One region of the Teichococcus globiformis genome, then DNA from elsewhere that is predicted to be linked to it. Evidence: riboswitches for the same ligand, from Rfam matches in the RefSeq annotation. Region 1 holds a riboswitch; the other holds the start of a gene.
What was found. A riboswitch is a leader RNA that binds a small molecule or an ion and turns the genes downstream of it on or off. The one in region 1 is predicted to bind cobalamin.

Region 1 (3,399 bases):
GCCGGCCTGCAGATGCGAGCGGTAAAAGGTGATGACCGCCTGCGGCGCGGTATCCTCTCCGCCGAGGCCATGCTCGCCGCAGAGAGGAAACGGAACCGGCGGCGGCACATCGTCGGGGGCGAGCCCGCCGGCATGCGCGGCGATGCGCAGCGCGGCGGCGGCATTTCCGGGTCCGCCTTCCCGGAAGCAGGCGTCGAGGCGCTGCCGCAACGCCTTATCCATCGTGGACATGGCGGCGAGCCGCGCATCGTCCCGCCCGTCACCGGGCAGGATGGCCAGCGCGATGCGCTGTCGCCGGCACAGCGCGGACACCTCCTCCGCGCCGTAGCGCCAGTATTCCAGCCCCCCCAGCAGCCGGATGACGATGCAGCGGGCGTGGGCCAGAACATCCTCGGCGTAAAGATCGACCGACATCGGGTGGCGCAGCCGGGCGAGGCTGGCCAGACGCAGCGTCGGGCGGGGCTCCGGCAGGGCCTGCCACGCCGCGGCTGCCGCCGACAGGTCGCTGTCGGTGAAAGAGAGCAGCACGATGTCAGCCGGAGCGTGGCCAAGATCCTCGGCCGCCCCGGACTCGTCGAGTGTGCGTGTCTCTTGCCGAAGCAAATGCAAAGCGTTTGGTCCTTTCTAGGGGTCAGGCCCCTGGAACAGACTATGCCAGGATCGCCTTCGCGATGGCTTCCTGGTTCATTCCCGTCTGGCCGATAACCACGAGATGCCCGTCCCGGCCATCCGTCCAGGCGCGGTCGAAATGCGAGCGGAAGCGGCGGCCGACGCCTTGCACGGCCAGGCGCATCGCCTTGTTCTTCAGCCGCACGAAGCCCTTGATGCGCAGCACGTCGTGCGCCGCCGCCACTTCGGGCAGGCGGGCGAGCAGGGCGTCGGCACTCTCGTATTCAGGCAGGACAACGACGAAGCTGTCGAAATCGTCGTGCTCGTGCTCGCCATCCACGGCATCGTGGTGGGAGGGGCGGGTGGCGAGATCGTCCTCGGCGGCCGCGTTGAGACCGAGCAGAACGGAAGGCGGAACCACGCCTTCCTGCGCCGGCACGATCTTCACCGCGCGGGGCAGGTGGGCTGTGATATCCGCGCGCACGGTGCGCAAGGCGGCCTCATCGAGCAGGTCGGCCTTGTTCAGCACCACGATGTCGGCGGCGCCGAGCTGGTCTTCAAAAAGCTCGGATAGCGGGTTGTCATGATCCAGGGACGGATCGGCCCGGCGCTGGGCAGCCACGGCGTCCGGATCGTCGGCGAAGCGACCCTCGGCGATGGCGGGGCCGTCCACCACGGTGACCACGCCGTCCACAGTGACGCGGGAGCGGATAGCGGGCCAGTTGAAGGCCTTGATCAACGGCTTGGGCAAGGCCAGGCCGGAGGTCTCGATCAGGATGTGCTCCGGCGGATCGGCACGATCAAGCAGGGTTGTGAGCGTGGGGATGAAGTCGTCAGCCACCGTGCAGCACAGACAGCCATTGGCGAGTTCGACGATGTTCTCGGCCTCGCATCCGGGAATGCCGCAATCCTTCAGCGTCTCGCCATCGACGCCGAGAGCACCGAACTCATTGACGATGATGGCGATGCGGCGGCCGTGGGCTTCCTTCATCAGGTGGCGCAGCAGCGTGGTCTTTCCCGCCCCCAGGAAGCCGGTGACGATGGTGGCCGGCGTCTTGTCCAGAGGCGTCTTGTTGAGGCTCATGCGGTTGGATCCTGTGGCGGGATGGAAGGAACGCGGCCCAGCACCGCATGGCGCAGGCTTTCCGGCCGGCGCGAGCGCAGCACGGCGCCATTGGCACTGGCGTGGTAGGTCGCAGCATAGGCGATAAGGTCGGCCGCCAGGTCCGGAGCCGCGGCGTGGTCTAGGCCGCCCAGCAGGTAGCTCCATTTGCCGGGGGCCATCATCACGGCAGTGCAGCCGTGCTCGCAGGCGGAAAGGCACGCAACGGCGCGCAGCCGCAACGGCGTCCCGGCGGCGGCGGCAAGCGCCTCAGCCACCGCGTCGTGCAGGATGCGGCCAGGTGCTGTTTCACCCTCCGCCAGGGGGCGACGGGCACGGCAGGTGGTGCAAACCACCAGGGTCGGCGGATGGGCTTCGGTCGGCTCGGTCTGCACAATCCCTCCGGCGGCGGTAAGGCACGGGGATGCGTCCGACCGCCCGCACAGGCCGGGCAGGGCCGATGCGGGACCGATAGTGCCCGGGGGTGGATGCCCGGGCCCATCGCCGCCCGCCGGGGCACCCCGCCCGGTGGCACGATCCAATGGTGGATGGCAGGTCTCCTGGCTCGCGGATCCTGGCGCCCCCCGGTCGCCTTCCCAGCTCCGCATGGCGGGGCCAGTGGCCTGTGTCCGGGGTGCTCTCCGCCTACAGTTGCGGGGGCAGCCGCGGCCTGGGGGCGAACCCCGCACCGCATTCCCTCTTCGCCCCCTGTTGCCAGAGGGACCATCCGCCATGGTGGTAGGCGGCCATGGGGGCGGGTGTCAAACCGGACGTAAGGCGCGAAGGCCCAGCTGAAACTGTGGCTGCTGTGCCGAGTTCTTGGCTTAATGTCCTGAATACATACGCAAGAGATGAGCGAAATAGAAAATCAAATTGCCAGACCAGTGAGTATTCTCCTAATGAATACTTGCTGTGCAGGGGCGCCGAATCTCTACTATAGGTTTCAATATCTGTAGATTCTTTCGTGATGCGCCGGGCTCGATTTCGTTAAGGGTGGACATCGACCCTGCGATGCTTTAGGCAACGAGCCAACTTGGGTGCCGATCAAAATTGTGGCCTTATGAAGGCAGATCCAGCACTCCGGCTCCGGACCGGGAAACCGACCGATGGCCAACCCGTAACCCTAATGGAGGTGCCGCGGCCCCGCAGGCGGGCCGTCGCCCATGAGGATCATGGACCAATTGACCCCGACCCCCAACACGGCGGCCGGCGATGACGCCGTTCCGCAAGTGAAGATTGCGATCCGCAACGTTTACAAGGTGTTTGGCGACCGCTCCGACACTGCGATGCAGATGGTGCACGAAGGCCGCGACAAGGCCGAAATCCATGCCCAGACCGGCTGCACCGTCGGCGTCGACAAGGCCGATTTCGAGATCCGTGCCGGCGAGATCTTCGTCATCATGGGCCTGTCTGGCTCCGGCAAGTCCACATTGCTGCGCCTGATCAACCGGCTGATCGAGCCAACCGCCGGCGAAATCCTGATCGATGGCCGTGACATCACGAAGATGTCCCGTGCTGAGCTGACGGCCATCCGCCGCTCCGATCTCAGCATGGTGTTCCAATCCTTCGCCCTGCTGCCCAATCGTACCGTGCTGGAAAACGCCGCTTTCGGGCTGGAGGTCGCCGGCGTGCCGTTGGCGGAACGCCAGGCCAAGGGTCGTGCCGCGTTGGAAGGGGTGGGCCTGGTC
Region 2 (3,399 bases), on a different contig from region 1:
CGCGGCGCTGGCCATCGCTGCGCGCGACGGGCCGTGGTCCCCCCTGGCGCCGCTGCTGCGCGGCGGCATCCGGGCGGAGGCCGAGGAACTTCTGGACCGCTTCGGCCTGCTCCCCCTTGCTGGCCGCCGCGCCGACGCGCTGAACGAGGGCGCGCGCAAGCTCGCCGACATCGCCATGGCTGTGGCACTGCGACCCCGCCTGCTGCTGATGGACGAGCCGACCAGCGGCGTCGCCTCCTCCGAGAAAATGGCGGTGGTGGAAACCCTGGCGCGGGTGCTGCGCCAATCGAAGGTGACGGCGGTGTTCGTGGAGCACGACATGGACGTGGTGGCCCGCTTCGCCGACCGCGTCGCGGTGTGGGGTCAGGGCCGCATCATGGCCCTTGGCCCGCCCGACGAAGTGCTCAACGATCCGGCCGTGCGGCGCGACGTCATCGGCATCATCCCGGCGGAGGACGGCCATGCTGCGGCTTGACGGAGTATCGGTCGAGATCGCCGGAGCGCCGGTGCTGCGGCGAGTGTCCATGGCCGTGCCGCCGGGCGGGCGGGTTGCGCTCATCGGCCGCAACGGCGCGGGCAAGACCACCACGCTGCGGACGCTGATGGGGCTGCTGACGCCAAGTGCCGGCGACGTGATGCTGGATGGCAGGTCCGGCACGGGACTGCCGGCGCATCGTCGCGCCGGGCTTGGCATCGGCTATGCCCCGGAGGAGCGCAAGCTGTTCGGGGCCTTCACCGTGCGGGAGAACATGCTGCTGCCCGCCCAGGTGCTGGGGTTGCCCCCGGCCGAGATCACGCGTCGCCTGGATGCGATCTACGAGCTCTTGCCGGAGCTGCGCGACTTCGCTCCGCGGCGTGCTGCCGGGCTCTCGGGCGGCCAGGGCAAGATGGTGGCATTGGGCCGCGCATTGATGGTGGGCACCCGCGCCGTGCTGCTGGACGAGCCGTTCCAGGGCCTCGCGCCGGCCCTGGCGCAGCGCTATGCGGAGGCGCTGGGCCGTTTGCGCACGGCCCTGCCCGATGTCGCCATCCTGATCACCGAGAGCAGCCCGGCCCTGCTGCGATCCCTGGTGGACCAGACCTTTGTGATCGAGCGCGGCGAGATCGCCGCCCAGGCCGCCACAGCCTGAAGGGCCGCTCGCCGCCCTGCGGCGGGCGCACATAGAACGCGGCTTGGCGATCAAGGGTGTTGCGCAGCCTCTGGCAGGCTGCCCCGCTTGTCACCGTCGCCGCGCTCGTCTAGGCAGGCTTGCCGGTTTCCGAAAGGAACTAACAGGGAATCCGATGCGGACCGCAAGGCCGCGAAACGGAACTGCCCCCGCAACTGTAGGCGGCGAGCCCTGTCCGAACACGCCACTGGGAGCGATCCCGGGAAGGCCGGACAGGGTGGTGACCCGCCAGTCAGGAGACCTGCCGGCATGTGCAACTGACCAGCCGGCGGGGTGTCCGGGGAGGATCCGATGATTGATGTGCAATGCCCTTCAGGGCCATTGCTGGCGGCTGCCGCCGGCGCGAACCGTCCTTGCCGGCCTCGGGCGGCCTGTGGGGCATCCATGGCAAGGGCGGCCAGGGGCCTGCCGCTGTTGCTGGCCATGGCCCTCGGCTTGGCGGCACCAGAGGCCCGGGCCGAGCCCACGCCCTACCCGCTTTCCATCGAGAATTGCGGCCAGACGCTGCGCTTCGACGCGGCACCGCGCGATGCCGTCACCATCGGCCAGTCCGCGACCGAGATCCTCTACGCGCTGGGCGTGGGCGACCGGATGGCCGGCACGGCGCTGTGGTTCAACGACGTGCTGCCGGAGTTCCGCGCGCAGAACGACAGGGTTCCGCGCCTCGACAACAACGCGCCGAGTTATGAGTCCGTCATCAACAAGCGGCCTGGCCTGGTGGCCACCCAGTTCGAGTGGATGATCGGCGCCCAGGGCGTGGTTGGCACGCGCGAGCAGTTCCACGAGCTGGGCGTGCCCACCTACATCATGCCCGCCGATTGCGAGGGCAAGAACAACCTTGTCGGAGCCGACGGCACCCGGACGGCGCCCTTCACCACCGAAGCGATCTACAAGGGCATCGGCCAGCTTGCCCAGATCTTCAACCGACAGGATCGGGGCGCGGCGCTGGTGGCCGATCTGCGCGAGCGCGAGGCGGCAGCGGCGTTGAAGGCTGAAGCGCTGAAGTTGACAGACGCATCGGCGGCCTTCTGGTTTTCCTCGGCCGACCTCGACCTCGATCCCTACATGGCCGGGCAGAAGGGCATCCCCGGCTACATGATGCGTACGCTGGGTCTGCGCAACGTGGTGCAATCGGACGAGGAATGGCCGACCGTGGGATGGGAAACCATCGCACGCGCCGATCCGTCCGTCCTGGTCATCGCCCGCATGGATCGCCGCCGCTTCCCTGCCGATGACTACGAGAAGAAGTTGGAGTTCCTGCGCTCCGACCCGGTGACAAAGGAGATGGAGGCGGTGAAGAACAACCGCATCGTCATCATCGACGCGCATGCCATGCAGGCCACCATCCGCCTGGTGGGCGGGCTGGAGGCGCTGACCGACGCCATGGCCAAGCTGCCGCGGTGAGCGGGGCGCTCGCGCGGCTGCTTGGCCGGGCGGCACTGCATGCCGGGTGGATCGTGGTGGTGCTGGCCGCGGCGATCCTGGGCGGGGTGTGCATCGGGGAAACGGCCATCCCGCCCGCCACCGTGCTCCAGACCCTGGCCAACCGGCTGTTCGGCGCCGGCTACCCTCTGGACCGCATCGATGCCGGCATTGTCTGGAACTATCGGCTGACGCGCGCCATCGTCGCCGCCTGCTGCGGCGCAGGGCTGGCGGTTGCCGGCGTCATCCTCCAGGCGCTGCTGCGCAACGCCCTGGCCGATCCGTATCTGCTCGGGATTTCGGCTGGCGCTTCCACCGGCGCGGTGTTGGTGACAGTGGCAGGAGTTGGCGCGGGCGCCATTTCGCTCTCCTCCGGCGCCTTCGCCGGCGCCCTTGCGGCCTTTCTGCTGGTGGCGCTGCTGGCGCGTGCCTCGGGCGGCGGGACCGGCGCACGCGGCACCGGACAGATCGTGCTGGCCGGCATTGCCGGGTCGCAGCTCTTCAACGCGTTGACAGCCTTCATCATCACCCGTTCGGCCAGCGCCGAGCAAGCGCGTGGCATCATGTTCTGGCTGCTCGGCAATCTCAGCGGCGCACGCTGGGACAGCGTTCTCAGCGCGGTGCCCGTCGCCCTGGCCGTGACGCTGGTCTGCCTCTGGCACGCCCGCGCGCTGGACGCCTTCACCTTCGGTGCCGATTCCGCAACTGCCCTCGGCGTGCCGGTGCGCCGGGTGCAGGCGCTGCTGATCCTCTGCGCCTCGCTGGCCACTGCGGTGATGGTCAGCATCGTCGGCTCCATCGGCTTTGT

Region 2: it holds a riboswitch for cobalamin, as region 1 does, so the genes downstream of both, ACFOD4_RS13355 (ABC transporter substrate-binding protein) here and ACFOD4_RS00745 (DUF1636 family protein) in region 1, are expected to answer to the same signal.

What each region holds. Positions count from the first base shown of each region.
Region 1 covers NZ_JBHRTN010000002.1:108,928-112,326, forward strand. The annotation lists gene cobN (cobaltochelatase subunit CobN) at 1-609, opposite strand, end outside; gene cobW (cobalamin biosynthesis protein CobW) at 650-1,693, opposite strand; gene ACFOD4_RS00745 (DUF1636 family protein) at 1,690-2,106, opposite strand; cobalamin riboswitch at 2,245-2,454, opposite strand; gene proV (glycine betaine/L-proline ABC transporter ATP-binding protein ProV) at 2,884-3,399, shown strand, end outside.
Region 2 covers NZ_JBHRTN010000012.1:47,614-51,012, reverse strand. The annotation lists gene ACFOD4_RS13365 (ABC transporter ATP-binding protein) at 1-475, shown strand, start outside; gene ACFOD4_RS13360 (ABC transporter ATP-binding protein) at 462-1,130, shown strand; cobalamin riboswitch at 1,237-1,432, shown strand; gene ACFOD4_RS13355 (ABC transporter substrate-binding protein) at 1,554-2,573, shown strand; gene ACFOD4_RS13350 (FecCD family ABC transporter permease) at 2,570-3,399, shown strand, end outside.